One region of the Streptomyces sp. NPDC101132 genome, then DNA from elsewhere that is predicted to be linked to it. Evidence: riboswitches for the same ligand, from Rfam matches in the RefSeq annotation. Region 1 holds a riboswitch; each other region holds the start of a gene.

What was found. Region 1 has a riboswitch for cyclic di-AMP ahead of ACIQUR_RS19245 (transglycosylase SLT domain-containing protein). Riboswitches for the same ligand answer to the same signal wherever they lie in the genome.
Positions count from the first base shown of each region.
Region 2: it holds a riboswitch for cyclic di-AMP, as region 1 does, so the genes downstream of both, ACIQUR_RS18805 (M23 family metallopeptidase) here and ACIQUR_RS19245 (transglycosylase SLT domain-containing protein) in region 1, are expected to answer to the same signal.
Region 3: it holds a riboswitch for cyclic di-AMP, as region 1 does, so the genes downstream of both, ACIQUR_RS06895 (transglycosylase family protein) here and ACIQUR_RS19245 (transglycosylase SLT domain-containing protein) in region 1, are expected to answer to the same signal.
Region 4: it holds a riboswitch for cyclic di-AMP, as region 1 does, so the genes downstream of both, ACIQUR_RS03055 (peptidoglycan DD-metalloendopeptidase family protein) here and ACIQUR_RS19245 (transglycosylase SLT domain-containing protein) in region 1, are expected to answer to the same signal.

Region 1 is NZ_JBIVYX010000007.1:455,645-463,049, reverse strand. It holds gene ACIQUR_RS19265 (APC family permease) at 1-782, opposite strand, end outside; gene ACIQUR_RS19260 (FAD-binding oxidoreductase) at 1,144-2,751, shown strand; gene ACIQUR_RS19255 (hypothetical protein) at 2,783-3,028, shown strand; gene ACIQUR_RS19250 (cytochrome P450) at 3,082-4,302, opposite strand; gene ACIQUR_RS19245 (transglycosylase SLT domain-containing protein) at 4,560-5,336, opposite strand; cyclic di-AMP (ydaO/yuaA leader) riboswitch at 5,341-5,537, opposite strand; gene ACIQUR_RS19240 (NADPH-dependent FMN reductase) at 5,993-6,655, shown strand; gene ACIQUR_RS19235 (hypothetical protein) at 6,675-6,929, opposite strand; gene ACIQUR_RS19230 (XdhC family protein) at 7,220-7,405, shown strand, end outside.
Region 2 is NZ_JBIVYX010000007.1:344,609-352,013, forward strand. It holds gene ACIQUR_RS18795 (HPr family phosphocarrier protein) at 1-114, shown strand, start outside; gene ACIQUR_RS18800 (GntR family transcriptional regulator) at 312-998, opposite strand; gene ACIQUR_RS18805 (M23 family metallopeptidase) at 1,278-2,075, opposite strand; cyclic di-AMP (ydaO/yuaA leader) riboswitch at 2,088-2,247, opposite strand; gene ACIQUR_RS18810 (M16 family metallopeptidase) at 2,454-3,821, opposite strand; gene ACIQUR_RS18815 (M16 family metallopeptidase) at 3,842-5,179, opposite strand; gene ACIQUR_RS18820 (DNA topoisomerase (ATP-hydrolyzing) subunit A) at 5,383-7,405, shown strand, end outside.
Region 3 is NZ_JBIVYX010000002.1:596,481-603,885, reverse strand. It holds gene ACIQUR_RS06915 (exopolyphosphatase) at 1-326, opposite strand, end outside; gene ACIQUR_RS06910 (DUF501 domain-containing protein) at 323-886, opposite strand; gene ACIQUR_RS06905 (septum formation initiator family protein) at 986-1,462, opposite strand; gene eno (phosphopyruvate hydratase) at 1,564-2,850, opposite strand; gene ACIQUR_RS06895 (transglycosylase family protein) at 3,245-3,928, opposite strand; cyclic di-AMP (ydaO/yuaA leader) riboswitch at 3,934-4,106, opposite strand; gene ACIQUR_RS06890 (transglycosylase family protein) at 4,395-5,447, opposite strand; gene ACIQUR_RS06885 (cytochrome P450) at 5,564-6,826, opposite strand; gene ACIQUR_RS06880 (flavodoxin family protein) at 6,959-7,405, shown strand, end outside.
Region 4 is NZ_JBIVYX010000001.1:673,040-680,444, forward strand. It holds gene ACIQUR_RS03035 (RNA polymerase sigma factor) at 1-471, shown strand, start outside; gene ACIQUR_RS03040 (VOC family protein) at 598-1,017, shown strand; gene ACIQUR_RS03045 (MBL fold metallo-hydrolase) at 1,075-2,286, opposite strand; gene ACIQUR_RS03050 (SGNH/GDSL hydrolase family protein) at 2,486-3,295, opposite strand; gene ACIQUR_RS03055 (peptidoglycan DD-metalloendopeptidase family protein) at 3,482-4,465, opposite strand; cyclic di-AMP (ydaO/yuaA leader) riboswitch at 4,470-4,659, opposite strand; gene ACIQUR_RS03060 (tyrosine-protein phosphatase) at 4,940-5,746, shown strand; gene ACIQUR_RS03065 (aspartate aminotransferase family protein) at 5,806-7,212, opposite strand; gene dxs (1-deoxy-D-xylulose-5-phosphate synthase) at 7,209-7,405, opposite strand, start outside.

The DNA.
Region 1 (7,405 bases):
ACCAGGATCACCGCGGTGGAGATGGCGAGGGTGGCGAGCACGGTGCGGGCCACGTTGCGGCGCGGGTTCTCCAGCTCCTCGGAGAGGTAGACGGCGGTGGAGAAGCCCTGGGTGATGAAGAGGGCGATGGCCAGACCGGAGATCACCAGGCCCGCGGTGACGGCGGAGTGGCCGCCGCCCTCGGTGGCCACCTGGCCGTGGGCGAGGGCGCCCATGCCGCGCTCGGAGTGCGCGAAGCCGAGTACGGCGACCACGGCGGCGGCCACCACCTCCAGCACCAGGAAGACGCCGGTGATCCAGGCGTTGGCGCGCAGGTCCAGGAGGCCCGCGAGGGTGGCGAGCAGCATGACGCCGGCGCCGGCGAGCGGGGCGGGGACGTGCACGACCGGGGCGAGGTAGTCGGCGGTGCCCATGGCGATCACGGGCGGCACGATCATCACCACGAGCAGGGAGAGCACGAAGACCAGCCAGCCGGCGAGGCGGCCGGCCAGGGTCGACACCATGGCGTACTCGCCGCCCGCGCTGGGGATGAGGGTGCCCAGCTCGGAGTAGCAGAACGCCACGCCGATACAGAGCAGTGAGCCGATGGCGATCGTGAGGGCCGTGAAGGTGCCCAGGCCGGAGAACAGGTCCGGGACGACGACGAAGAGGGTCGAGGCCGGCGTCACGCACGAGAGCGTGAGGAGCGTGCCGCCCACGACGCCGATGGAACGCTTGAGTTTCTGCGGGGTGGGGCCGGTGGCGGGGGCCAGCGCGTGCGGGGCGCTGAGGGTGTCGGTCATCAGGCGGTTCCGATCGGCTTGCGGTGTCTCTGGGGCGGGAGCGGTATCGCCTCCGGGGCGGCTGGGTGAGGGGGGTGCCGGTGCTCCCGGGGAGGATTGGAAGCCTCCGGATGGGCACCGGTCAATGCCCGGACGGATGCGGATTCCGTCGTGCGGGGCGGGTTCAGGAGCATGGATCCGCGTTAAGAGCGCGTCAAGGCAACGAAAACGCCGGGTGCGGGAAGCGCAGGTCGGCCGGCAGGAATTTCCCCGCCCTTTACCGGCGGTAGGCCCCCTGGCTCCGGGGCCGGCCGGGCGGAGATCGGCGGGGCGGCGGCGTGCCGCGGCGGGCGCGGGGACGGTACGCGGCGTAGTGGGCGGTATGACCCTTCACCGGCGGCGGCTGCTGGCCGCGTCCCTGTTCGCCTCCTTCGCCGCTCCGGGCCGGGCGCAGGCCGCCGGGCACCCGGACCCAGGCGGGCACCCGGACCCCGGCCGGGCGGCCCGCGCGTCCGGCGGCGGGCGCGCCGTCCGCCCGGGCACCGCGCGCCGGGACGCCGACCTCGCCGCGCTGGCCCGGGGGCTCGACGGGCGGCTGGTGCTGCCCGGCGACCCGGACTACCCGGCGGCGAAGCGCCTGTACCAGCCCCGGCACGACGGGACCGCCCCGGCCGCCGTCGCGTACCCGGCGCACGAGGCGGACGTCGCGGCGTGCCTGGAGTTCGTACGCAGCCGGGGCCTGCCCGTCGTGCCCCGCAGCGGCGGGCACAGCTACCCGGGCTGGTCGACCGGTCCCGGGCTGGTGGTCGACGTGGGGGCGCTGGCCCGGGTCACGCCGGGGGCCGGCACCGCCCGGGTGGGTGCCGGGGCCCGGCTGGCCGACGTGCACGCGGGCCTGGGGGCGGTCGGGGCGGCGATCCCGACCGGGCTGTGCCCGTCCGTCGGGATCGCCGGTCTGACGCTCGGCGGCGGGCTGGGCGTCTCCAGCCGCGCCTACGGGGCGACCTGCGACCGGCTCACCGGGGCCCGGATCGTCACCCCGGACGGGGCGGTGCGGGACGTGGACGCCGGTCACGAGCCGGACCTGTTCTGGGCCCTGCGCGGCGGGGGCGGCGGGAACTTCGGGGTGGTCACCGAGTTCCGCTTCCGCACCCATGCCGTGGCCGAGTGTGCCTTCGCGGAGCTGAACTGGGCGTGGCGGGACGCGAAGGCGCTGGTCCTGGGCTGGCGCCGGTGGCTGGCCGAGCTGCCGGACCCGTACTGGAGCCAGCTGGAGCTGTACGGTGCCGGGCCGGACGGGAGCCGGCCGGGGCCGGCCGTGCGGGTGGTGTGCCTGGACGGCGCGGGCGGGACGGAGCGCCTGCTCGACCGGCTGGAGGCGCTCGCCGGGTCGCCGCCGCGGGACCGGCACCTCGTGGTGCGGGGGTACGAGGAGACGATGCGGGTCATGGCGGGGTGCGGCGAACGCACGGTGCCGCAGTGCCACCTCCCCGGCGCCCTGCCGGGGCAGGACCCGCGCGGCAGCCTGGAACGCGAGACGTACGCGGCGCGCTCTGACTTCTGGCGCGCGGGCGGGCTGTCGGAGGCCGCGGTGGACGTGCTGCTCGACGCGGTGGCCGGGTACCCGGCGGCGGTTCCGCCGGGCGGGCGGGGCGTCGTCCAGCTGGACGGGGTGTGCGGCGGGGCCCTGAACCGGGTGGCCGTCGGCGACACCGCCTTCGTGCACCGCGGGGAGGAGCTCCTGGCCCAGTACCTGGCCCTGTGGCCGGGCACGGCCACGCCCGCGGAGGTGGCCCGGCACGAGGGCTGGCTGCGGGAGCTGTGGTCGCGGCTGAGGCCCTGGGCGAGCGGGCGGGCGTACCAGAACTACGCCGACCCGTGGCTGCCGGACTGGCGCGGGGCCTACTACGGGCCGGCGCTGCCCCGCCTGGAGGAGGTGCGCCGGCGCTACGACCCGGAGCGGCTGTTCCGGTTCCCGCACGCGGTCTGACGTTGTCGGGGGGATGGGCCATCCTGAGGGGATGAAGATGCCGCGTGTCCAGTGTCCGGCCTGCGGGCGCAACGTCGCCGCGATGCCGGTCGGCGTCGGGCAGTGGAAGGCCGCCCGCCACGACCACCCCGGGATGCAGCGCGACGCCACGGGCGCGCTGGTGAGCTGTAGCGCCTCGCTGCGGCCGGTGGAACCGGACCGGCTGCTGCACCAGTTGCCGCTGCCGGGCTCCGACGCCGCGGGCGAGCCGGACCCGGAGCCGCTCCCCGGGCTCTGAGCGGGGCCCGGCCCCGGGAGCGGCCGCGCGGTCCGTGGTTCTGCGGGCCGGGTCTACGCGGGCCCGGGGGTGAAGGTGACCGGGAGCCGGTCGAGGCGGTGCACGATGAAGTTCTGCTTCCAGGTGAGCGATTCCGCCGGTTCGGCGAGGCGGAGGCCGGGCAGCCGCCGCAGCACCTCGCGGAGCGCGATCTCGCCCTCCAGCCGGGCCAGCGGGGCGCCGAGGCAGAAGTGGATGCCGTGGCTGAAGCTCAGGTGGCCGTTGGTCCGGCGGGTGATGTCCAGCCGGCCGGGCTCGGTGAACTTGGCCGGGTCGTGGTTGGCGGCCGCGATGGAGACCGCGACGTGGTCGCCGGGCCGGATCTGGGCCCCGCCGATGGTGAGCGGTTCGGTCGCGAAGCGGTAGGTGACGGTGGAGACCGGGCTGTCGAAGCGCATCAGCTCCTCGACGGCGCCGGGCAGCAGGCCCTCGTCCGCCCGGAGCCGTTCCAGGGCGTCGGGGTGGCGCAGCAGGGCGAGGACGCCGTTGGCGATGAGGTTCACGGAGGTCTCGAAGCCGCCGACCAGCAGGATGAAGACGTTGGAGCGCATCTCCAGGTCGGAGAGCGTGTCGCCGTGCCGCTGGGCCTCCAGCATGCCGGAGATCATGTCGTCGCCGGGCTCGGTGCGGCGGCGGGCGATCAGCTCGCTGAGGTAGGTGTTGAACCACTGCCCGGCGGCGGCGAGTTCGCCGGGCCCCGAGGAGGCGTTCATGCCGGTGATGACCTCGGCGTAGCGGCCGAACTCGTCCCGGTCTCCGAACGGGACGCCGAGCATCTCGCAGATCACCGCGATCGGCAGCGGGAGCGCCAGGGCCTCCACGAGGTCGGCCCGGCCGGCGGGCAGGACGGCGTCGAGCAGCCCGTCGGTGATCTCCTGGACGCGGGGGCGCAGCAGTTCGACCCGGCGCGGGGTGAAGGCCTTGGCGACCACCTTGCGCATCCGGGTGTGGTCCGGCGGGTCGCTCAGCATCATGTGCTTGGTGAGCACGAACTCGTCGCTGTACATGCCGAGGTACTGCCGGAGTTCGGGCGCGGCGGCGTGCGCGCCGCGGACGAGGCGGGGGTCGGAGAGCGCCTCCCGCACCTCCCGGTGGCCGGTCACCAGCCAGGCGGGCATGCCGTCCGGCAGGGCGACGCGGTGGACCGGGCCGCGCCCGCCGAGCGTGCCGAAGAGGGCCTCCGGGTCACCGAAGAGCTCTGTGGTCAGGGCGACTTGTCCATCGAGGTCGATCACGTGGTTCCTCATCCGGTCGGCGCGACATCACGCCCCGGGCCACGGCGGAGGGGGTGCCGGCGCCGCGGCCGGGGGCCACTTCCGGCCAGCTTCGGCAGCCCGGGGCCCGCGCTCAACGCCCCCGGCCGCCGTACGTCAGGTACACGCGGACCTGACGCGGGCGCGCGGCCGGGCACTCCCCCTGCGATCGCACCCGCGAACGCGGCCGGGACCGGCGGCCGTGGCCGCCGGTCCCGGTGTCGCACACCCGAGGGGGATCAGTAGGCGCCGAAGACGTTGTCGATGGAGCCGTAGCGCGCGGCGGCGTAGTTGCACGCGGCGGTGATGTTCGCGACCGGGTCGTACGAGTCGGTCGAGGTGCCGGGCACGTGGTAGGCGCGGAACGTCGGGTCGATCACCTGGAGCAGGCCCTTGGAGGGAATGCCCGCGGCGGCGTTGGAGTCCCAGTTGTTGATGGCGAGCGGGTTGCCCGAGGACTCCCGCATGACGTTGCGGTAGATGCCGTTGTAGCTGCCGGGAATCCCGTGCTTGACCATGATGTCCAGGGATTCGCGGATCCACCCGTCGAGGTTGTTCGCGTAGCTCTTCGCCTTGGGAGCCGCGGCCTTGAGGGTGGTACGGGCGGAACGGTCGGCCCGCGCGGGCGCGGCCTTCCGGGCCGGCGCGGCCTTCCCGGCGGCCGCCCCGACGGAGAGCTTCAGGCCCGGACGAATGAGTGACGGGTCCTCACCGATGACCGTCTTGTTGTCCTGGTAGAGCTTCTTCCAGCCGCCGGCGAGGGAATGCTTTTCGGCGATCTTCACGAGGGAATCGCCGGCCTTGACCGCGTAGGTCACCGGGGCCTTCGGTGCCGCGGCGGGGGCGGCGCCGACGGCCTGCGGGGCGACGGTCCCGGCCGTGGCGGGGGCCGCGGCACTGGCCGTGGTGGCACCCAGCACGGGCAGCGCCAGGGCGGCACCACCGGTGCCGACGGCGACGAAGCCGCGGGTCAGACGGGTGTTCTTGGGGCGGCGGTGCTTGCCTTTTCCGGGCATGGCGCATTCCTCTCCGTCGCCTGCGAGGTGAGCTGTCGGGTTCGGACTGGAGTTGTCCGGCCACACGTGGTGACTTCACCCCGAGCCGTTCCGCGGAAGATCGCGGAACGGCGGCTTACCTGGTTCCCCCGCTCCTGCCGTACGTGAATTGAATGGGGACGGTGCGGTCCGGGCGGCGGCAGGATTCGGCGTTCCACCCGGAATGAGCGTGACCGTAGGCGAGAGCCGCGGGACGGAACAAGTCCTGAATTCGCTAAAGGAAAGCGAACGGGGGAATTCGGGCCGGAAAATGGCAAGATCGATTTTCCGGCTCACCCCAACTTTCCAGTCGCGGCAACGCTTTCGGGTCCACCCCGGCATGTCACGCGAAAGCCTCGCGTGACACATATCACCGGGGCCCACAAGGAGTGTGAAATACCGGCGCGGCACGGAAAAGCGGGATGCGTCGCAAGCGCTCATTTATGTCCGTTTTAGTCCGTTCTGGTGAGGGTGGCCGGAGGGGCCGCCGCCGCCCGGGTGAGTTCGCCCCCGGCACGGCCCCGGCACCCGTCCGCCGCTCCCCCGCTGTGCTGGTCTCGTGGTCACACCCCCCGCACTGGAGGCAGCGGCCCATGACTGTTGACCCCGGACCCGCAGCGGTCCCCGAAGCGGCCCGCATGCCGGTCCCCGACGAGGTGCGCCAGCCGGTCCGCCTGCTGGTCTTCGGCGCCTCGCTGCGCGCCGGGTCGCTGAACACGCGGCTGGCCGCCCTGGTGGCCCGGCTGGCCGCCGAGGCGGGCGCGGCCGTCGACCTGGCCCGGCTGGCCGACTTCCCGATGCCGGTCTACGACGGCGACGCCGAGGCCGAGACGGGGCTGCCGGAGGGCGCGCTGGCCCTGCGCGAGCGGATCGCCTCCTGCGACGGCTTCGTGATCTCCTCGCCCGAGTACAACGCCTCCGTGCCCGGGGTGCTGAAGAACGCCGTCGACTGGGTGTCCCGGGTCCGGCCGCAGCCCTTCAAGGACAAGCACGCGCTGCTCGTCTCCGCCTCGCCGTCCCTGGTCGGCGGCAACCGCGGCCTGTGGGCCCTGCGCGTCCCCCTGGAGCACCTGGGCTGCCGCGTCTACCCGGACATGTTCAGCCTCGCCAGGGCGCACGAGGGCTTCACCGACGCCGGTGACCTGGCCGACGGCGGCCTCCAGGGCAGGCTGGCCGACGCCGTCGGCGCCTTCCTCCGGCTGGTCGAGGCCGACACCCGGTACGTGTGCCTCCAGCGGCGCTGGTACGAGTTCCTCGGCGACCGCACCGACGCCCCCGTCACCGAACGCTCCGAGGACTGACCGGCGCGTCCCGTCGCCCTCAGGGCACCACGTGGAGGCCGGTCAGCAGCAACGCCGTCACGATCGAGGCGGCGGCCAGCAGCGTCATCGCCATGCGCAGCAGCACCGGCGCGCGCCCGTGCGGCGGTTCGGCGGCGGGTGGCCCGGGGACCTCGGGGTCCGTGCGCAGGGCGGCACACCGACCGCAGTCCTCGCCCTCGTGCGCGGACGGGGAGTCGAGCCAGTAGGCACCCTGGAGCGCGGCGAGCGGCCCGGGCGTCGATGTCGTCTTCACGCCCTCTCAACCGGGCGCGGCCGCACCGGAAACGGCGCACCGGCCCACCGGTATGGAACCGTTGCCTGGACCGTGCCGGCGGCGGCCCTGCGGCCCCCGCGGGGGCGGTGGCGCGCCGGGCCCGGTGGCATTCACGAGGACGGGCCCCGGCGGGGTTGGGGTGATCGTCCAAGCGGGTGGGTTGGTGGTCCGCCCGAAACTCGTCGCGAACGGGGTCGGGCGGCCTGGAGCGGGCATACGTTGGGGGCTGACCTGGGAAGACCGGGCGGAGTCGAGAAGGGCGGCGTGTGATGCGCGAGCTGGTGGAGACGGCGCGGCAGTGGGTGGCCGAGGGCCGGGGGGCGTTCCTGGCACGGCCGGTGGCCGAGCAGGGCTTCGGGCCCCGGGACCCCGCGGGTGCGCTGCTCGTCGATCCGCGCGGAGCGTGTGCGGGGAGCCTGTACCGCGGGGTGTTCGACGAGCAGCTCGTCGCGGAG
Region 2 (7,405 bases), 110 kb from region 1:
CAGGGCGGCGAGGAGATCATCCTGGCCTCCGACGCCGAGGGCGCGGACGCCGCTCTGGACCGCCTGGCGAAGCTGGTCGCGGAGGGACTCGAGGAGCTTCCCGAGACCGTCTGAGCTTCCGGCCGGTTTCCGGCCGATCTCCGGCCGGTCTCCGGCCGCCGAATGAGCCGTACCCCGCTCGGCGGGGTGCGGCTCATTTTCATTCTCCACACCCGGGACTCCGGGCCGGGCAGGAAATGTCCGCGCCGATATCAGGGCACGGGAAATTGGCGGCCCAACAAATTCCGCAGTCCCTTTGTATACGGACTTTGTTAAAAGCGGCCACCCGCGGTGTTTACGGCAGGTTGCGAACCCCTCACTTGCCCCTCGCCCCGCGCCCGCCGCAGCCGGTGCGCCCCCGTGGTCCGGTGCATGTGCGCGGCGGTGAGCGCCCGCGCCCGGTCGGCGTCCCCGCGCGCCACGGCGTCGACGATGGCACCGTGCTCGGCCCAGGACTCCACGGGGTGGGCCGGGGCGTCCACCACGTACATCCAGGCGATCTTGTGCCGCAGCTGGGTGAGCATCGAGATCAGGCCCGGGCTGCCGGAGGCCTGGGCGAGCGTCTCGTGGAACCAGCCACCCAGGGAGCGCAGGTCCTCCCCCTGGCCCCGGCGGGCGCGTTCCTGGCCCAGGCGCACGAGCCCGCGCAGCACCTTCAGGTGGCCCTCGGTGCGGCGCTGCGCGGCCCGGGAGGCCCCCAGGGGCTCCAGCAGCACCCGCAGCTCCAGCAGGTCGGCCGCCTCCTGTTCGGTGGGCTCGGCGACGCAGGCCCCGGCGTGCCGGCGGGTGGTGACGAAACCCTCCGACTCCAGGGTGCGCAGGGCCTCGCGGACCGGGACGCGCGAGACGCCGTACCGGCGGGCGAGGAGTTCCTCGGTGAGCCTGCTGCCGCGCTCGAAGACGCCGGCGACGATGTCGTCGCGGATCGCCGTGCACACCGCGTGCGCGGGAATGCGCATGACCGGACCTCCGCTTAATCCCCGCGAAACGCGGTCGGCGTCGACATGTGTGCCGCCGACTCTATTGCAGAAACGAGGAATTCCGGAGCGCGGCGATGAATTCCGGAATGGTTTTTTGCCAGATCCGCACATGCCGGGTCCCGACCGCCGGTCCCGACCACCGGTCCCGACACGCCGGCTCTCCGCGCGCCGGGCACGCCGAAGGCCCCGGCTCGGGGAGCCGGGGCCTTCGGGAAGCGGGGGTCGCCGCGGGGCGGCGGGGGCGCGGCGTGGCGCGGGTCAGATGCTGACGCCGTGCGAGCGCAGGTACGCCAGCGGGTCGATGTCCGAGCCGTAGTCGGCCGAGGTGCGGGCCTCGAAGTGGAGGTGCGGGCCGCTGGAGTTGCCCGTGGAGCCGGAGAGGCCGATCTGGTCGCCCGGGGTGACGCGCTGGCCGACCGAGACGTTGATCGACGAGAGGTGGCCGTACTGGGTGTACGTGCCGTCGTTCATCTTGATGACGACGTTGTTGCCGTACGCGCCGCCCCAGCCCGCCTCGACGACCGTGCCGAGGCCGACCGCGTGCACCGAGGTGCCGGAGGCGGCGTGGAAGTCGATGCCGGTGTGGCTGCCGGAGGACCACATGGAGCCGCCGGCCTTGTACGAGGTGCTGACGTACGAGCCCGCGACGGGGGCGACGTAGGTGAGCAGACGCTTGCGCTCGGCCTCGCGGGCGGCGCGCTCGGCGGCCTCGCGCTCGGCCTTGGCCTTGGCCTCGGCCTTCGCCTTGGCCTCGGCGGCACGCTGGCGGGCCTCGTTCTCGGCCTGGGCCTTGGCGGCGGCGATCTCGGCGGCGGCCTGCTGGGACTCGGCCTGGGCCTCGATCTGGCCCGCGAGGTCGTCCGCGACGACGACGGCGTTCAGGCCGGTGTCCTCGGGGCCGCGGGAGTCGGCGTCGGTGGCGGCGAAGGCCGGGCCGGCCAGGGTGCCGACGACACCGGTGGTCGCGAGGGCGGCTATGCCGGCCACGTTCGCGCTCTTGCGGCTCAGACGGCTGGGGCCACGGTGCTTACCGGTGGCACGACTGCCAAAGGCCATGGAGAGGCTGATCCTTTCCTTCCCTCTCGCCTACCGGGTTAGCTGACGGGTTCGGAGCAGGAAGGTCTCCTACGGGCCACCTCTGGCGAGGCGGTCCGATTCACCCCAGGGACTGATGTGGGTCCCCGGCTCCCCAGGCTCGCGCCTGACGGGGACTCGGCGATTGCTGTCCGGTGCCGCGGGTGCGGCTGTTACAGCTGACGGACAGCGAGGTTGACGCTAGGCGGATCGTCGGACAATCACCAAACGGACACGCTGTTTTGTGGCGTACGCCACGGGTCATTCAGGCAACGAACGCCCTGAAACGGACAGAAATCGCAAACGGGGCCCTGATGGACAATCCATCAGGGCCCCGCTCCATGTCGGGCCGGAACCGGGTCAGTTGGTGACCACGGTCACCTCTCCGATGCCCAGCGCCCGCACCGGGTCCGCGATCTGGGACGCGTCACCCACGAGCACCGTCACCAGACGGTCCACCGGGAAGGCGTTCACCACGGCCGAAGTCGCCTCCACCGTGCCGGTTTCGGCGAGCCGCGCGTACAACTGCGCCTGGAAGTCGTCCGGCAGCTCCTGCTCGACCTGGTCGGCCAGGGTGCCGGCGACGGCCGCCGCGGTCTCGAACTTCAGCGGCGCCACGCCGACCAGGTTCTGCACGGCCACGTCGCGTTCGGCGTCGGTCAGGCCCTCGGCGGCGAGGGTGCGCAGCACCTGCCACAGGTCGCCCAGCGCGGGGCCGGTGTTGGGCGTGTCCACCGAGCCGCTGATGGCCAGCATCGAGGCGCCGGTCCCGTCGGCCGTGGAGCGCAGCACCTGCCCGAAGGCGCGCACGCCGTACGTGTAGCCCTTCTCCTCCCGGAGCACGCGGTCCAGGCGCGAGGTGAGCGTGCCGCCGAGGCAGTACGTGCCGAGGACCTGCGCGGCCCAGACGCGGTCGTGGCGGTCCGCGCCGATCCGGCCGATCAGCAGCTGGGTCTGCACGGCGCCGGGCCGGTCCACGATCACCACGCGGCCGGTGTCGTCCGCGGTGACCGGCGTGACCGGGTACGCCTCGCCGGAGCCGCCGGTCCAGGAGCCCAGGGTGTCGGCGAGGACGGCGTCCAGGTCGGTGCCGGTCAGGTCGCCGACCACCACCGCCGTGGCCGTCGACGGGCGCACGTGGGCCTCGTAGAAGGCGCGCACGGCCCCGGAGTCGATCCGGCCGACCGTCTCCTCGCTGCCCTGGCGCGGACGCGACATGCGCAGGGTGGCGGGGAAGAGCTCCTTGGAGAGCTGCTTCGCGGCCCGGCGCTGCGGGTTGGCCAGCTCGTGCGGGATCTCGTCGAGGCGGTTGCGGACCAGGCGGTCCACCTCGCTGTCGGCGAAGGCTGGGGCGCGCAGGGCCTCGGCGAGCAGGGTCAGGGCCTTGTGCAGGCGGGAGGCGGGCACCTCCAGCGAGACCCGGACGCCGGGGTGGTCGGCGTGCGCGTCGAGGGTGGCGCCGCAGCGCTCCAGCTCGGCGGCGAACTCCTCGGCGGAGTGCTTGTCGGTGCCCTCCGACAGGGCACGGGCCATGATCGTGGCCACGCCGTCGAGGCCCTCGGGCTCGGCCTCCAGGGGGGCGTCGAGGATGACCTCGACGGCCACGACCTGCTGGCCGGGGCGGTGGCAGCGCAGGACGGTCAGGCCGTTCCCGAGCGTGCCGCGCTCGGGGGCGGGGAAGGCCCACGGCTTCGGCTGTCCGGCCTGCGGCTGGGGGTGGAAGGTCATCGAGGAAGCGACGTCGGCGGTCACTGGTCTGCCCCTTCGGCGTTGTCTTCGGTGGCGGGCAGCGGTTCGTACACGAGGACCGCGCGGTTGTCCGGGCGGAGCCGGGCCGCGGCGACGGCCTGCACCTCTTCCGCGGTGACGTCGAGCACCCGCTCGACGGCGGTCAGCGCCAGCTGGGGGTCGCCGAACAGCACGGCGAACCGGCACAGTTCGTCGGCCCGGCCGGCGACGGTGCCGAGGCGGTCCAGCCACTCGCGCTCCAGTTGGGCCTGGGCGCGCTCCATCTCCTCGGAGGTCGGGCCGTCGGCGGCGAAGCGGGCGAGCTCCTCGTCCACGGCCGCCTCGATGCGGGGCACCTCGACGCCGCCGGAGGTCTTCACGTCCAGCCAGCCCAGGGAGGGCGCGCCGGCCAGGCGCAGCAGGCCGAAGCCCGCGGCCACGGCGGTCTGGTCGCGCCGGACCAGGCGGTTGTGCAGGCGGGAGGACTCGCCGCCGCCGAGGATGGTGAGGGCGAGGTCGGCGGCGTCGCACTCGCGGGTGCCGTCGTGCGGGAGGCGGTAGGCGGCCATCAGCGCGCGGGCCGGGACCTCCTCGACGATCTCCTCGCGCAGCTGCGCGCCCATGACGTCCGGCAGGCTGCCGTCCCGCGGCGGCTGCTTGCCGTCGTGGGAGGGGATGCTGCCGAAGTACTTCTCGATCCACGCGAGGGTCTGCTCGGGGTCGATGTCGCCGACGACCGACAGCACCGCGTTGTTCGGCGCGTAGTAGGTACGGAAGAACGCTCGGGCGTCCTCCAGCGTGGCGGCGTCGAGGTCGGCCATGGAGCCGATCGGCGTGTGGTGGTACGGGTGGCCCTCGGGGTAGGCCAGGGCGGTCAGCCGCTCGAAGGCGGTGCCGTACGGGACGTTGTCGTACCGCTGGCGGCGCTCGTTCTTCACCACGTCGCGCTGGTTCTCCATGGACTCGTCGTCCAGCGCGGAGAGCAGGGAGCCCATCCGGTCCGCCTCCAGCCAGAGCGCGAGCTCCAGCTGGTGGGCCGGCATGGTCTCGAAGTAGTTGGTGCGCTCGAAGCTCGTGGTGCCGTTGAGCGACCCGCCGGCGCCCTGCACCAGCTCGAAGTGACCGTTGCCCGAGACGCTCGCCGAGCCCTGGAACATCAGGTGCTCGAAGAGGTGAGCCAGACCGGTGCGCCCCTTGACTTCGTGGCGCGAACCGACGTCGTACCACAGGCAGACCGCGGCGACCGGGGTCAGGTGGTCCTCGGACAGCACCACGCGCAGGCCGTTGGCCAGGCGGTGCTCGGTCGCTGTCAGGCCGCCGGAGGCGGCCTGCGCTGTGGCCGTGTGACCCATGGGCATGTGATCCCTTCGATCGCGATGAGAGAAGTCCTGCCACTGTATGCAAGCGCGCCGACGGGCGGAGAAGTTCCCGGGGCCTTCCGCGGACCCTTCGCCGCACCCCGTCCGGGGGTACCCCCAGGGTCGGGGTCGGCGTTGTCGGCGGGGCGGTCCACAATGGACCGCGTCAGACCGATCTCGGATCACGAGGAGCCGCAGCAGCGATGGCCCGCCGCAGCACGAAGACCCCGCCGCCGGAGGATTTCGAGGAGAGGATCCTCGACATCGACGTCGTCGACGAAATGCAGGGCTCCTTCCTCGAGTACGCGTACTCGGTGATCTACTCCCGCGCGCTGCCCGACGCGCGGGACGGGATGAAGCCGGTGCACCGCCGCATCGTCTACCAGATGAACGAGATGGGCCTGCGCCCCGACCGCGGGTACGTGAAGTGCGCCCGCGTCGTGGGTGAGGTGATGGGCAAGCTCCACCCGCACGGCGACGCCTCCATCTACGACGCGCTGGTGCGCATGGCGCAGCCGTTCTCGATGCGCCTGCCGCTGGTGGACGGCCACGGCAACTTCGGCTCGCTGGGGAACGACGACCCGCCGGCGGCCATGCGTTACACCGAGTGCCGGATGGCGGACGCCACGTCGCTGATGACGGAGTCGATCGACGAGGACACGGTCGACTTCACGCCGAACTACGACGGCCAGGAGCGCGAGCCCGTCGCGCTGCCCGCGGCGTACCCGAACCTGCTGGTCAACGGCGCGTCCGGGATCGCGGTCGGCATGGCCACGAACATGCCGCCGCACAACCTCGGCGAGGTCATCGCCGCCGCCCGCCACCTGATCCGCTACCCGAACGCGGACCTGGAGGCGCTGATGCGCTTCATCCCGGGTCCCGACCTGCCCACCGGCGGCCGGATCGTGGGACTCCAGGGGATCAAGGACGCGTACGAGTCGGGCCGCGGCACCTTCAAGATCCGCGCCACGGCGACGGTGGAGAACGTCACGGCGCGCCGCAAGGGCCTGGTCGTCACGGAACTCCCCTTCACGGTCGGCCCGGAGAAGGTGATCGCGAAGATCAAGGACCTGGTCGGGTCCAAGAAGCTCCAGGGCATCGCGGACGTCAAGGACCTCACGGACCGCTCGCACGGCCTGCGCCTGGTCATCGAGATCAAGAACGGCTTCCACCCCGAGGCCGTGCTGGAGCAGCTGTACAAGCTGACGCCGATGGAGGAGTCCTTCGGCATCAACAACGTGGCGCTGGTCGACGGCCAGCCGCTGACGCTGGGCCTCAAGGAGCTGCTGGAGGTCTACCTCGACCACCGCTTCGACGTGGTCAGGCGGCGCAGCGAGTTCCGCCGGGGCAAGCGCCGCGACCGCCTGCACCTGGTCGAGGGCCTGCTGGTGGCCCTCCTCGACATCGACGAGGTCATCCGGCTGATCCGGTCCAGCGAGAACTCGGCGCAGGCCAAGGAGCGCCTGATCGAGCGCTTCTCGCTGAGCGAGGTGCAGACCCAGTACATCCTCGACACCCCGCTGCGCCGGCTCACGAAGTTCGACCGGATCGAGCTGGAGTCGGAGCGCGACCGCCTGACGGCCGAGATCGAGGAGCTGACGAAGATCCTCGAATCGGACGCGGAGCTGCGCAAGCTGGTCTCCTCCGAACTGGCCGCCGTGGCGAAGAAGTTCGGCACCGACCGGCGGACGGTCCTGCTGGAGTCGGCCGGCGCCGCGGTCTCGGCCGTGCCGCTGGAGGTCGCGGACGACCCCTGCCGGGTGCTGCTCTCGTCGACGGGCCTGCTCGCGCGTACGGTCACGGGCGACCCGCTGTCGGAGGGCGACGGCAAGCGCGCCCGCCACGACGTGATCGTCTCGTCGGTGCTGGCCACGGCCCGGGCCGAGGTCGGAGCGGTCACCTCCGCGGGCCGCCTGCTGCGGCTGTCGGTGATCGACCTGCCGCAGCTGCCGGACACGCACGCCGCGCCGAACCTCGCGGGCGGCGCCCCGATCACGGAGTTCCTCTCCTCCCTGGCGCCCGACGAGAAGGTGGTCTGCCTGACCAGCCTCGACGAGGCGAACTCCCAGGGCCTGGCGCTGGGCACCGAGCAGGGCGTGGTCAAGCGCGTCGTGCCGGACTACCCGGCGAACAAGGAGGAGCTGGAGGTCATCACCCTCAAGGAGGGCGACCGGATCGTCGGGGCCGTCGAGCTGCGCACCGGCGAGGAGGACCTGGTCTTCATCA
Region 3 (7,405 bases), on a different contig from region 1:
ATCACCTCGGGCTCGACGCCCAGGATCCCCAGCACGCCGGCCACGAACTCGTCCCGGTTCTCCGCGTCGCGCGAGGCCGAGGTGGCCACGAAGCGGATCCGCTCGGCGCCCAGCTCCTTGATGACGGCCGCGTACTCGCGGCAGGCCGCGAAGGTCCGCTCCAGCGCCTCGGGCGCCAGCCGGCCGGTCTTGTCCACGCCCTGGCCCAGCCGGACGATGACCATCCGGCGGTCCAGCTCGGTCAGCTCGCCGGTCTCCCGGTCGCAGTCCGCGACCAGCAGGCGGATGGAGTTCGTACCGCAGTCGATCGCCGCCACGCGGGTCATGCGGTCGCCTCCTTCTCGTCCTGCTCGCCCTGCTCGCCCTTCTCGGCGCAGGGGGTCACGCAGGGACCCTTGGCCCACCACTCGGGCAGCATCGCGATGGCCTCGTCGCCCAGCGGGTTCACGCCGGGGCCGGCGGCCAGCGAGTGGCCGACCAGCACGTGCAGGCACTTCACGCGGTCGGGCATGCCGCCCGCGCTCGGGAAGCCCTCCAGCACGTCGATCGCGTCGCGGCGCGCGATGTAGTCCTCGTGCGCGGCGCGGTAGGCGGCGGCCAGCTCCGGGTCGGTGCCGAGCCGGGCCTGCATCTCCTTCATCACGCCGTTGGCCTCCAGGGTGCCGATGGCGGAGGCGGCGCGGGGGCAGGTCAGGTAGTACAGCGTCGGGAACGGCGTGCCGTCGGGCAGCCGCGGAGCCGTCTCGACCACGTCGGGCTGGCCGCAGGGGCAGCGGTGGGCGATGGCGCGCAGACCGCGCGGCGGGCGGCCCAGCTGCTCCTTGAACGCGGCGACGTCCGCGTCCGTGGGCTCGGTCCGGTCGGTCTGGGGCGGGGGCGTGTCCATGCCTGGGATGCGTCTCTTCGTTCGTGTGCTGTTGTGGGCTACGTCAGTGGGCGGTGCGTCGGTCGGGCGGTGCGGGCGGGCGGTGCGTCGGGCGGTGCGTCAGTCCTCGTCCGGGCGGTCGGCCTGGTCGACGCCGTCCCAGACGTTGGAGTACCAGGGGCGGTCGGCCGCACCCTCGTCGGCGCTGCGCCGCTCCTCGGCCTCCGGGTCGATCACGGTGTAGCCGATCTCCCCGGGCCGGACGTAGTGCAGGTGCCGGCGGGCCTGCTGCTCGACGTAGGCCGGGTCCTGCCAGCGGGCCTTCTCGTCGCGGAGTTCCTCCAGGCGCTGCCGCGCCCGGTCGGCCTCCCGCTGCTGCTCCGCGATCTCCGAGCGCTGGGATACGTACTGGCGCATCGGATACGCGAGGGCGACGACCAGGGTACAGAGGACGAGCACGAGCAGCGCCGCGCGCCCGGTGAGGCGGCTGCGCCGGACCTGCCGGCGGGACTGGGAGCGGTAGACGTGGGCCGCGGTCCGCTCGCCGAGCGCCTTCAGCCTGGTCGCGGTGGAGAACCGATCCCGGTTCCCGGCCATGTCCCGCCTCCCCTGATAAGCACGTACGTCCCCGCACACGGTACGGGACCGAGTGCGGGGACGTACGGAGGCTCAGGGCGCTGTCAGCCGGTTCGGCCGGGTCAGCCCTTGAAGCGCGGGAACGCGCTGCGGCCCGCGTACACCGCGGCGTCGTCGAGGATCTCCTCGATGCGCAGCAGCTGGTTGTACTTGGCGACGCGGTCCGAGCGGGCCGGGGCGCCGGTCTTGATCTGACCGCAGTTCACGGCGACGGCGAGGTCGGCGATGGTGACGTCCTCGGTCTCGCCGGAGCGGTGCGACATCATGCACTTGAAGCCGTTGCGCTGGGCCATCTCGACGGCGTCGAGGGTCTCGGTCAGCGAACCGATCTGGTTCACCTTCACGAGCAGGGCGTTGGCGGAGCCCTCCTCGATGCCGCGGGCGAGGCGCTCGGGGTTGGTGACGAAGAGGTCGTCGCCGACGATCTGGACGCGGGAGCCCAGCTTGTCGGTGATGACCTTCCAGCCGGCCCAGTCGTCCTCGAACAGCGGGTCCTCGATGGAGACCAGCGGGTAGGCGTCGACGAGGCCCTCGTAGTACTCGGTCATCTCGGCGGCCGAGCGGGACTGGCCCTCGAACTCGTACTTGCCGTCCTTGTAGAACTCGGACGCGGCGACGTCGAGCGCGAGCGCGATGTCCTTGCCCGGGGTGTAGCCGGCCTGCTTGATGGCCTCGACGATGAGGTCGAGCGCGGCGCGGTTCGACTCCAGGTTCGGGGCGAAGCCGCCCTCGTCGCCCAGGCCGGTGGAGAGGCCCTTGGAGTGCAGGACCTTCTTGAGGGTGTGGTAGACCTCGGCACCCCAGCGGAGGGCCTCGGAGAAGGACTCGGCGCCGATCGGCGCGATCATGAACTCCTGGATGTCGACGTTGGAGTCGGCGTGCGACCCACCGTTGAGGATGTTCATCATCGGAACGGGCAGCAGGTGCGCGTTCGGGCCGCCCAGGTAGCGGAACAGCGGCAGGTCCGAGGCCTCGGAGGCGGCGTGGGCCACGGCCAGGGAGACGCCCAGGATGGCGTTGGCGCCGAGGGAGCCCTTGTTGTCGGTGGCGTCCAGGTCGAACATGGCCTGGTCGATCAGGCGCTGCTCGGTGGCGTCGTAGCCGACGAGCTCCGGGCCGATCTGCTCGATGACGGCCAGGACGGCCTTCTCGACACCCTTGCCCATGTAGCGGTTGGGGTCACCGTCACGGAGCTCGATGGCCTCGAAGGCACCGGTGGAGGCGCCGGACGGAACGGCAGCACGGCCGGTGCTGCCGTCGTCGAGGCCCACCTCGACCTCGACCGTGGGGTTGCCTCGGGAGTCCAGGATTTCCCGGGCTACGACGACGTCGATGGACGGCACGAGCATCTCCTTCTGGGATGTGACGCTAGATGTGCGGTGGCGTGTGGGGCCGTGGGACCGGCCTCGCCGCCTAGAGCCTAACCCCGTCGGGGGCGTCGGCCGCCCGACCGCCCGGGTCCTGGGACGAAAAAGGGACCGAATACCCGTCTTCCAGGACATAGACCCCTGATCAAACGAGCACAGGGGCTCCCAAAGGGGCTCCGGAGGGGTGACGGAGCGGCTCGCCGGCCGCACGAGGGAGGGGCTCGCCGGCCGCACGAGGGAGGGGCTCGCCGGCCGTACAGGGGGGGGCGGCGCGCCGACTGCATATAGGGGAACGCCCGCCCGGCGCGTCGGGGGGAGGACGCGCCGGGCGGGCGTGGCCGGTGCCGGTCCGGGATCACTCCCGTACCGGAGCCGTTCAGGAGAGCTTCAGCATCTGGCCCGGGTAGATCAGGTCGGCATCGGTGACGATGTCCTTGTTGAGCTCGAAGAGCTTCTCCCAGCCGCCCTTGACGTTCTGGGCGTCGGCGATGGTGCCGAGGGTGTCGCCGGCCTTCACCTCGTAGGAGCCGTTGCCCTTCTTGAAGCCGGTGGCCGGTGCCGCGGGCTTCGGGGCGGCGGCGGTGCGCTCGGAGCGGGTGGTCGGAGCCTGCTGCGTGCGGGTCTCCGTCGTCTTCTTCTTGGCCTTCTTCTTGACCGGGGCGGACTCGCCCGAGCCGCCGCCGTTGTACTTGGCACCGGACAGGCCGACGCCGCAGCTCGGCCAGGCGCCCTTGCCCTGACCGGCCAGCACCTTCTCGGCGATGGCTATCTGCTGGGACTTGCTGGCCTGGTTGGCCTGCGGGGCGTAGGCGGTGCCGCCGTACGCGGCCCAGGTGGAGGGCGAGAACTGCAGGCCGCCGTAGTAGCCGTTGCCGGTGTTGATGGACCAGTTGCCACCGGACTCGCACTGCGCGACGCGGTCCCACTCGGAGGCGGTGGCGGCGTTGGCGGTGCCCGCCACCATCAGCGGGGCGGCGACGGCCGCGCCGGTCACGCCGACGAGGGTGACGATGCGGGTGGCCTTGGACGCACGGCGGTGCTTGCCCTTGGAAAGCAGCATTGGAGGCTTCTCCTCACCGACGCCTACGAGGTGAGCTGTCGGGTTCGGGCGTAGTGAGTTGCCCGGCCTCGCGTCCTAGCGCGTGGCTTCACCCCAAGCCGTTCCGTGACCGTCTTTCAACGGCCGGGCCCGGCACAAACCTTGGGTCCCCCGCTCCTGCCTTCGGCGCTTGCGCGACGACTGTTTCCCCCGTCCGCCGGCAGGACTCGGCGATGCGGTCGAAGGAGCCCGCGGTGGCGAGCGGTTCAGACCGTAGACAGACCGCTCCCCGATGTTCAAGGCAGGACATCGGGGAGAAACGGCCCGTACTTGCGCACCGGGAACCGGTATTTGCGCAGGTGAGAAGGGGCGGTAGCCGAGCTTCCGGGCGGGACACGCCAGTTGACGGCCTGAGACTCATGTCTCACTGACGCCAGACTTACATGAATCCGGACATTGCCCGCTTTATCGGATGCCCGAAGTGCCCCTAGTTCTGGCTTAGGTCGAGGTTCTGACCAGGCTTGATGAGGTCCGCGTCGTCACCGATGACCTGCTCGTTGGCCTTGTACAGCGCACTCCAGCCGCCCTTGAGGCCCTTCGCGTCCGCGATGCGGGAGAGGCTGTCGCCGGACTTGACGATGTACGTGGACTCGCCGGCGCCCTCGGGGGTGACACCGGTACCCGACCCGGCGTCAGGAGCGAGCGGGTCGGCGGTCAGGGCGTGACGTCCCGTTCCGTCCGTTTCGCCCGACACGTCCCCTGACGTCTCGTCGGCCGCGTCGCCGCGGTGCTTGCCGGTGCCGGGGGTGGCCGACCCGTCGGTGGCCCCGGGGGTCGCACCCGGGGTGGCCCCGTCGGTCGCTCCGGGCGTGCCCGGGGTGCCGGTGGCGCCCGGGGTGGTGGGCGTGCCCGTGCCGGGGGCGGTGGGGGTGCCGGGGGTCGCGGTGCCGGGAGTGGCGCCGGGGGTGCCGGTGGCACCCGGGGTCGCGGTGCCCGAGGGGGTCCCGGTGGCCGGCGGTGCCGGGGTGCGCGTCACGGGGGGCGCGGGGGTCTTCGTACCCGTACCGGCCTCCTCGGTGGCGCCGGAGCCCTCGTCGGGGCGTACCGGCGCGGGGGTGATCGGCTTCGGCTTGCCGAGGCCGTCGTCCACGTCGGCCTTGGGGCCGGCCTTGGTGAGCCCGGCGGGGGCAGCGCAGAGCGGCCAGGCCGAGGGGCCCTTCTCGGCGAGCACCCGCTCGGCGACGGCTATCTGCTGCGAGCGGCTGGCGAGGTCGGCGCGCGGCGCGTACTCCTCGCCGCCGGCGCTCTTCCACAGTTCCTGGGTGAACTGCAGCCCGCCGTAGAAGCCGTTGTTGAGGTCGGCACTCCAGGTGCCGCCGCTCTCGCACTCGGCGACCTTGTCCCACGTGGCGGTGTCGGCGGCGCTGGCGTTGGTGGCGGCGAGCAGCGGCAGCGCCAGTGCGGAGCCGGTGACGCCCGCCGTGACGACGAGCGCAGGGGCCTGACGGGGGCGCCGGTGACGGCCGTTCCCGGAACGCATGAGGTGGACCTTTCGCGTGGCGGCAAAGGAAGTGACGGCGAACCTAGCGGGGTTCGAACGGATGTCACAAGTCGATGATGCGCAGATCACGTTGAGGTCACGAAAGTGAGGAATGCTCAATTCCGTTGTTTGGGGCGGGGGGTGAACTCCACGGGCAGGGTGCGCAGACCGCGCATGATGAGCCCGCCGCGCCACCGGAGTTCGTCCGGGTCGACGGCAAGTCGCAGGTCCGGCAGCCGGGTCAGCAGGGTGGCGAGCGCGGTCTGTCCTTCGAGGCGGGCGAGCGGGGCGCCGAGGCAGTAGTGGATGCCGTGCCCGTAGCCGAGGTGCTGGTTGTCGGTGCGGGAGAGGTCGAGGGTGTCGGGCCGGTCGAAGCGGGCCGGGTCGCGGTCGGCCGCGGCGAGGACGACGAGTACCGGTTCACCTGCGGCGATGCGCTGTCCGCCGAGGGTCAGCGGCTCGGTGGCGAACCGCCAGGTGGCCAGCTCGACGGGCCCGTCGTAACGCAGCAGCTCCTCGATCCCGGTCTCCAGCAGGGCGGTCTCGCCGGCCGCGAGCGAGTCCTGGAGCCGGGCCCGCTGGCCGGGGTTCCGGAAAAGGGAATACAGCCCGTTCCCAATCAAATTGACGGTGGTCTCGAAACCGGCGAAAAGCAGGATGAATGCCATCGCCGCGGCCTCGTTCTCGGTGAGGTGCTCGCCGTGGTCACTTGCCCGGATCAGTCCGGAGATGAGGTCGTCGCCCAGGTCGTCCCGCTTCCGGTGGATCAGTTCCACCAGATATCCGCGCATCTTCTTGACCGACCGGGCCACCCCGCCGCGGGGTCCGCCGCCGTGGCGGATCATCATCCCGGCCCAGTCGCGGAAGTCGTCCTGGTCCTCGCGCGGTACGCCGAGCATCTCGCAGATGGCGTAGATCGGGAGCGGGAAGGCGAACTCGTGGATGAGGTCCGCCTCCCCCTTCTCCGCGAAGCCGTCGATGAGGTGGTCGGTCAGCTCCTGCACCCGCGGGGTGAACTCCGCCACACGGCGCGGCGTGAACGCCTTCGACACCAGCCGGCGCAGCCGGGTGTGGTCCGGCGGGTCGATGTTGAGGAGGTGGGTCATCAGCTCGGCCTTGCGCTCGCCGGGGATGCCGGTCTTCCCCTTGGCGTGCGCCGGCTCCGCGTGGTGCGCCGGGTTCTTGCTGAGCCGCTGGTCCGCGAGGGCCTGCCGGGCGTCGGCGTACCGGGTGACGAGCCAGGCCTCGACCCCGCTGGGCAGCGCGGTGCGGTGCACGGGCGAGTGCTCCCGCAGCCACGCGTACGCCGGGTACGGATCGGTGGCGAACTGCCAGTCGAAGAGGGTGGGCGGGGAATCGGGCGCGGCCTGGTCGTGCATACGGCGACCCTAACGGCCGGGTTTCCCCCTGGTGCCCCGAGCCGCCCCGCCGCGGGAAGGGATGTCACATCCGACGGCGCTGCACGGTCCTCCTTGCGGAAGCGGGAGCAACGAAGGAAGGGATCGTGAAGCATGAGGACAGTCATCGTGTGCGCCTCCGTGTCGCACGGCAACACGCGTCGCGTCGCCGACTGCATGGCGCAGGTGCTCGGTGCGCGGGTCGTGTCGCCGGAGGAGGCCGACCCGGCGGAGCTGGCCGGCGCCGACCTCGTGGGGTTCGGCTCGGGCGTCTACTACGGCAGGCTCCACCCCCGCCTGATCGACCTCGTCAAGGGACTGCCCTCCGGGCGGGGGCGGGCGTTCGTGTTCGCCACCAGCGGGCTCCCCGACGGGTCGGCGGCGCCGTTCACCCGCCCGCTGGTCCGGATCCTCGAAGGCAAGGGCTTCGCGGTGGACGGCAGCTTCCGGTGCCGGGGGTTCGACACCTGGGCGATCTTCAAGCTCGTCGGCGGCATCAACAAGGAGCGCCCGGACGCCCGGGACCTGACCGCCGCGCGGGCGTTCGCCGAACGGCTGCTG
Region 4 (7,405 bases), on a different contig from region 1:
CCGCTCGACGAGCAGGACCGCGGCCGGTGGGACCGGGCGGCGATCACCGAGGGGACCGCCCTGGTCGAGGAGGCGCTGGCGGAGGGCCCGCCCGGCCCGTACCAGCTCCAGGCGGCGATCGCCGCCCTGCACGACGAGGCACCGGACGCCGGTACGACGGACTGGCCCCAGATCCTCGCCCTGTACGACGTGCTGGTGGCCCGGTCGCCCGGCCCCGACCCGATGGCGGAGCTCGGCCGGGCGGTCGCCCTGGCGATGGTCGAGGGCCCGGAGGCGGGGCTGGCCGCGCTGACCGCCCTGGAACCCCGCCTCGCCCGCTCCCACCGCCTGGCGGCCGTCCGCGGCCACCTCCTCGAACGCGCCGGCGACCCGAAGGGCGCCGCCGAGGCCTACCGCGCGGCCGCCCGCGCCACCCTCAGCCTCCCGGAGCGCCGCTACCTCCAGACCCGGGCCGCCCGCCTCGACCCGTGACCGGCACCACCGCGCCCGCCCAGGGGCCGCGCGACGCGGAACCGGCCGCACCGTTGCGGTCCCGCGCCCACGCCCGGCCGGCGCATAACCTTCCGGAACCGACCATCCGTCACATCGGGAGCGAACGTGCCCTCTCGCCTCAACCCGTACATCAGCTTCGACGGCGACGCGAAGTCCGCCATGGAGTTCTACAAGGAGGTCTTCGGCGGCGAGCTGGCCGTCCACACCTACGGCGGCTTCGGGGGCGAGGCGCCCCCGGGATACGAGGACAAGATCATGCACGGCATGCTGGAGACGCCCGGCGGCTTCACCCTGATGGGCGCCGACAACCCGCCCGGCATGCCGCTGAACGCCGGCAACAACATCGCCGTGAGCCTGAGCGGCGACGACGCGGACGAACTCCGCGGCTACTGGGACAAGCTGTCCGCCGCCGGCACCGTGTCCGTCCCCCTGGAGAAGCAGATGTGGGGAGACGTCTTCGGCATGTGCACCGACCGCTTCGGCATCACGTGGATGGTCAACATCGCCGGCGGACAACAGCCCTGACCCGAAGCACGCGAGCGGGCCGCCCGGGCGTGCCGGGCGGCCCGCTCGCGCACGCCGCTACCGGTCGCCCGCGAGGTCCAGGTCTTCCCTGAGCCCCTCGTGGGCCCGGCCGGCCGGCTGGTCCGGTCCGGCGGCCGGCTCGCGGCGCGTCCAGGTGCGCGGGGCCTCGTGGGAGACCGGGGACCACCAGCGTTCGACCGGGAGCGGGCCGGCGGGCTCGAAGGGTTCGCCCGGGCGCGGGGTCGCGACCGGCTGGCCCGCCCCCTCGCCCTCGTCGGCCGTCCACTCGCCGGGTTCCGACCACGCGTGCGGGGCCAGGTTGAAGGTGCCCCAGTGGATCGGCAGCAGCACACCGTGCGGCCGGCCGCCCTGGAGGTCCAGGTGGGCCCGCATGCCCTCCTCGGGGGTCATGTGGATGTCCGGCCAGAACTCGCTGTACGCACCGATCTGGATCATGGTGGCGTCGAAGGGGCCGTGGGCGGCGCCGATTTCGGCGAAGCCGGGGAAGTAGCCGGTGTCACCGCTGTGGTAGATCCGGTGCGCGTCGCCCGCCACCACCCAGGAGGCCCACAGGGTGTGCTGGGTGTTGCGCAGGCCCCGGCCGCAGAAGTGCCGGGCCGGGGTCGCGGTGAGCGTCAGGCCGCCGACCTTCGTGCTCTCGTGCCAGTCCAGCTCGCGCAGCCGGTCGGCCGGCACGCCCCAGCGTTCCAGGTGGGCGCCGACGCCCAGCGGGACGGCGAAGACGGTGTCGGTGGCGGCCAGCGCCTTGATCGTCGGCAGGTCGAGGTGGTCGTAGTGGTCGTGGGAGATCACCACCGCGTCCACCGGGCCGAGGGCCGCCAGCGGCACCGGTGCCGCGTGCAGCCGCTTGGGGCCGGCGAAGGGGAAGGGGGAGCAGCGGTCGCCCCAGACGGGGTCGAAGAGCACCCGGTGGCCGTCGATCTCCGCGAGCACGCTGGAGTGGCCCATCCAGGTCAGCCGCAGGCCGGTGGCCGGGGGTCCGGCGATGTCGGCCAGGGTGGTGGGGTGCACCGGGATCGGTGCGCGGGGCGTGCGCCGGATCCGTTCCTCCTTGCGGAAGTAGATCTTGGCGAAGGCGAGCGCCGAGCCGCTCGGCCGCTCCCGGGTGCCCACCGGGTTCTGGAAGACGCCGTCGGCGAAGTTCGGCGAGCGGCGGATCCGCTCCATCCGCTCTCCGGACGGGTCCGCGCCGAAGGCCTCGGGCCGCAGCGCGCGCAGCCCTGCGCGCAGGGGACGGGAGCCGGTCAAGGCGCCTCCTGTGACGATGGGACGTGAGTGTGCTCTGCCCTTCCCAACGTGCGCGCCCGCCGAAGGATTCCGGCCGCGCCACGCGAAACGGAGGCCTCCGCTCCCCCGCCTGCGTCCCGCGCTTCCCCCGCCGGGCCGTTCCCGGGCCGGGCGCGCCCCTCTCCCGTACGGGCGCGCCCTCCCGGTGCCGGCCGTCCCGCTAGAGCGGCAGCAGGTCGGGCCGCTTGGGCTCGACGTGGTCGCCCGAGGACTCGCCGCGCAGCCGCCGGCCGATCCACGGTACGAGGTGCTCGCGGGCCCACTGGATGTTGTCGCGGGTGACCTCGGCGGAGCCGCGGGGCACCATCGGCGGCCAGGGCTGGTCCGGGTCGGCCGGCACCTCAAGGCCGAGGACCTGCGCGGCGCGCAGCGCGACCCGCGTGTGGCCCTCCGGGGACAGGTGGAGCCGGTCGTCGTCCCAGGCCCGCCGGTCCTGCACGGACTTCAGCGACCAGAGGTCGAGGACGGGGCAGCCGTACCGGTCGGCGATCGAGCGGACGTGCGCGGTGTACGTGGCGACCTTGCCGCGCAGGTGGCGCAGGACCGGTACGCCCCGGGTGTCGAAGCCCGTGGTGATCATGACGGTGGGCACGACGCCGGTGAGGTCGGCGACGGCCGCCTCGAAGCGTTCGGCGACCGCGTCCGGGTCGCTGCCGGGCCGGATGATGTCGTTGCCGCCGGCACAGAAGGTGACCAGGTCGGGCGCGAGCTCCTTGGCCCGGGGCACCTGCTCGGCCACGATCTGGTCCAGCAGCCTGCCGCGTACGGCGAGGTTGGCGTACCGGAAGTCGTGCTCGTCGCGGCGGTCGGCGAGCAGGACCGCCAGCCGGTCGGCCCAGCCGAGGAAGGCGCCGTCGGGGCCGGGGTCTCCGACGCCCTCGGTGAAGCTGTCCCCGATGGCGGCGTACGAGCCGATGGGGAGGGTGGATACGGGTGCTGTTGCTGTTGAAGGTGTCGATTCTCCTGCCACGGGAGCACATCCTTCACCGAAGGATGTGACCTACGCGACCGTAGGAAGGGGTTGACGCGGGGTGATCTGGACCACCCGGTCAGTTTGGCCGAAAACAGCCGTACAGCCGGGACCCCCCTCGGGTCCCGGCCGTACGGCTGCCTCGGTGTGCGCGTCGGACGCCGCGGGGGCGCCCGCCGGCGTGGCTCAGACGCTGACGCCCTTGTCCCGCAGGTAGGCCAGCGGGTCGATGTCGTCGCCGTAGCTCGGACCCGTACGGATCTCGAAGTGCAGGTGCGGGCCGGTGGAGTTGCCCGTGGAACCGGAGAGGCCGATGCTGTCGCCGGCGCCGACCGACTGGCCCGCGGAGACGTTGAGCGAGGAGAGGTGGGCGTACTGGGAGTAGCGGCCGTCCTCGTGCCGGATGATCACCTCGTTGCCGTACGCGCCGCCCCAGCCGGCGGAGACCACGGTGCCGGCGCCGACCGCGCGGACCGTGGTGCCGGAGCCGACCGAGAAGTCGACGCCCGTGTGGTAGCCGCTGGCCCACATGCCGCCGCCGGCCCGGTAGGAGGTGCTGATGCCGCCGCTGACCGGGGCGACGAAGCCGGCGGCGCTCACCGCGGCGGCGGAGCGCTGGGTGGAGCGGCTGGCGGTGGCCGCGGACCGGTCGGCACCGGAGTCCTGGGCGGCGGCCTTCGGCTCGCTCTTGCGGACGGCCTTCTGGCGGGTCTTCTCCGGGGTCTTCTTCACCGGCTTGGGCGCGGCGGCGGGCTTCGCCGGAGCCTCGGCGGCCTTCGGCGCGGCCGCGGCACCCAGGGTGAGCTCCAGGCCGGGGTGGATCAGGGAGGGGTTGCCGCCGACGGCCTCGCGGTTGTCGGCGTAGAGCTTCTGCCAGCCGCCGCTCAGGTGGTGCTCGTACGCGATCTTGGAGAGGTGGTCGCCGGCCACCACGGTGTACGTGGCGGGGGCGGCCTGCGGGGCCGCGGCGAGGACGGCGGCCGGAGCGGCCAGCGGAGCCTGGGCGGCCTGCGCGGGCAGCGCCTGCGGGGCGGCGGCCGGCCCGGCGGCGTGGGCGCCGGCGGCCCCCATCAGCGGCAGCGCGAGGGCGGCGCCTCCGGTACCGGCGGCGACGAAACCGCGGGTTATCGGGCTGGACTTGGGGCGGCGGTGCTTACCCTTTCCGGGCATGGCGCATTCCTCTCCGGCGCCTGCGAGGTGAGCTGTCGGGTTCGGGCTGGAGATGCCCGGCCGCACGCGTGCGGCTTCACCCCGAGCCGGCGCGAGAAGATCGCGTCCGGCGGCTTACCTGGTTCCCCCGCTCCTGCCGCACGAGTGGTCGGGTGCGGTTTCCGGGAGGCGGCAGGATTCGGCGTTCCACCCGGATCGACGGCGACGGTAATCCAGCGCCCTCAGACGGAACAAGCCGCGAATTCCCGTGGGGAATCACCCGGATGAATGATCGACGGAATTCCCGTCACACTCCGTCTATTGCGGACGTGTAACAGCCAGCACCACAGCGGAATTCGGGATTCCATCGCAGCCACGGACGGTCACCGTATGATCTGCCTCACGAGGAGGTCGCACATCTGCCGCCTCATTGCGGTAACTTGACGCCAAGTAGTGCAATTCGGACATGTCCCCCGAGCCGCCAGGAGCCCCCACGTGACCCAGCAGATACCCCAGGCGCCGTCGACCGAGCCGGAGCTGACCGGCGTGCGCAACTTCCGCGATGTGGGCGGACTTCCGACCACGGATGGACGGAGGGTGCGAACGGGGCGTCTGTTCCGAAGCGGACATCTGGCACATGCCACCGATACCGATGCGCACTACCTCGCATCGCTCGGACTGCACACCGTCTTCGACTTCCGCAACGCCGCCGACAAGGCGCTGGAGGGCCCCGACGTCGAGCTGCCGGGCGTGCGCAACGTCAACATCCCGCTCTCCGACCCCGCCGACGGCGCGGAGTTCTGGAAGATGGTCCGCGACGGCGACCTCGCCCAGCTGGAGGAGGTCCTGGGCGACGGCCGGGCCGCGGCGCGCATGTCCGCCTCGTACCGCAAAATGATCAAGGAGCGGACGGCCGAGCACAGCCGGGTGGTGCACGCCCTCGCCGAGGACAGCGTCCCCGCGCTGATGCACTGCGCGGCCGGCAAGGACCGGGCCGGCCTGTCCATCGCGGTCACCCTGCTCGCGCTCGGCGTGGAGCGCGGGGCCATCGTCACGGACTACCTGGAGTCGAACGCCCCGCACCGCCGCTACCGCGTCCGCCGCGGCAGCGACGCCCCCGAGGCCCGCTCCGCCGAGGTGATGGCGCTGCTCGGCCCGCTCTTCGACGCGCGGGCCGAGTACCTGGAGGCGGCCTTCGCCACCATCGACGAGGTCTGGGGCGGGGTCGACGGCTACCTGGCCGAGGGGCTGGCGCTGGGCCCCGACACCCTGGACCGGCTGCGCGAGCGCCTGCTGGACTGACGCCCCGCCAGAACGCGACGGACCCGCACGCGGACACGCGTGCGGGTCCGTGCCGCCGCTCAGCGCCCCGCGACCGCCTGCTTCACCAGCGTCCGCCCGAAGTCCCACATCAGCGAGCCGCCGCCGTGGGCCTCGTCCATCACGTCCCGGAAGGCGGCGACGAACCGCTCCACGTCCGCCTCGTCGATCACCAGCGGCGGAATGAGCTTGATCACTTCCAGGTGGTCGCCGGAGACCTGCGTCAGGATCCGGTGCTTCTGCAGCAGCGGGACGACCACCATCTGAGCGAAGAGTCCCTTGCGGGCCGCCTGGAGCATCGTCCACCGGCTGCGCAGCCCCAGCGACGAGGGCCGGCCGAACTCGATGCCGATCATCAGCCCGCGGCCGCGGACCTCGTGCAGCAGCTCGTACTCGCCCACCATGGCCGCGAGCCGGCCGCGCAGCAGGTCGCCCGTCGCCCGCGCGTGCGCCACCAGCCCCTCGTCGTCCATCACCGAGAGCACCGCGAGCCCGGCCGCCATCGCCTGCGCGTTGGACCCGAAGCTGGCCGAGTGCACCAGCACCCGGTCCATGGACGAGTAGACCTTCTTGAAGATCCAGTCCTTGCCGAGGGTGGCGCCCACCGGCACGTACCCGCCGGAGAGCGCCTTGGCCACGCACACCAGGTCGGGCTCGACGCCCGCCTCGTGCTGGTACGCGTAGAAGTCGCCGGTCCGGCCGAGGCCGGTCTGCACCTCGTCGGCGATCAGCAGGGCCTTGTGCCGGTGCAGCAGCTCCTGCGCGGCCCGCAGGTAGCCGGGCGGCGCCGGGTACACCCCCTTGCCCTGGACCGGCTCGACGATCAGGGCGGCCACGTCCCCGTGGCGCAGCTCCCGCTCCAGGGCGCCGAGGTCCCCGAGCGGCACCGCGGTGTCGGGCAGCAGCGGGGCGAACCCGTCGCGGAAGCCGTTCTCGCCGTTGACCGAGAGGGAGCCGGCGGTCAGGCCGTGGAAGGCGTGGGCGCAGTACAGCACCCTGGGCCGGCCGGTGGCGTAGCGGGCGAACTTCAGCGCCGTCTCCACGGCCTCGGTGCCGCTGTTGCCGAAGAAGACCCGGTCCAGGTGGGGGCTGTACGAGAGCAGCCGCTCGGCCAGCAGCCCGGGCAGCGGCTGGCAGTCGAAGCGGGTGAGGTCGGCGAGCGAGGCGTCGAGCACGTCGTGCAGCGCCTTGCGGACCACCGGGTGGTGCCGGCCCAGGCCCATCACGCCGAAGCCGGCCAGCATGTCGAGGTGGTCGTGGCCTTCGGCGTCCCAGAAGTGGGCGCCCTCGGCCCGCTCGTAGACCTTGTCGAAGCCGATGGTGTGCAGCATCCGGGGCAGCTGGTGGTTGAGGTGGCGGGCGTGCAGTTCGTACCGCTCCCCGCCGCGTTCGGCCAGCAGCCGGCCGAGGTCGAAGCCCTTCCCCGCGGCCGTGGGGTCCTCTGTCATGCGGTGTTCTCCTCCTCGGGCGCGCCGGCCTGGCCGCGGAGCGCCGCCGCGGTCCCGTCGCGCTGTTCCTGGCCCCCCAGGGCGCGGGCGATGCCCCCGGCGATCTCGACCGGGGTCAGCCCGATGTCGGCGAGCACCTCGCCGCGTTTGGCGTGCGCGAGGAACCGCTCGGGGATCCCGAAGGACCGCAGCG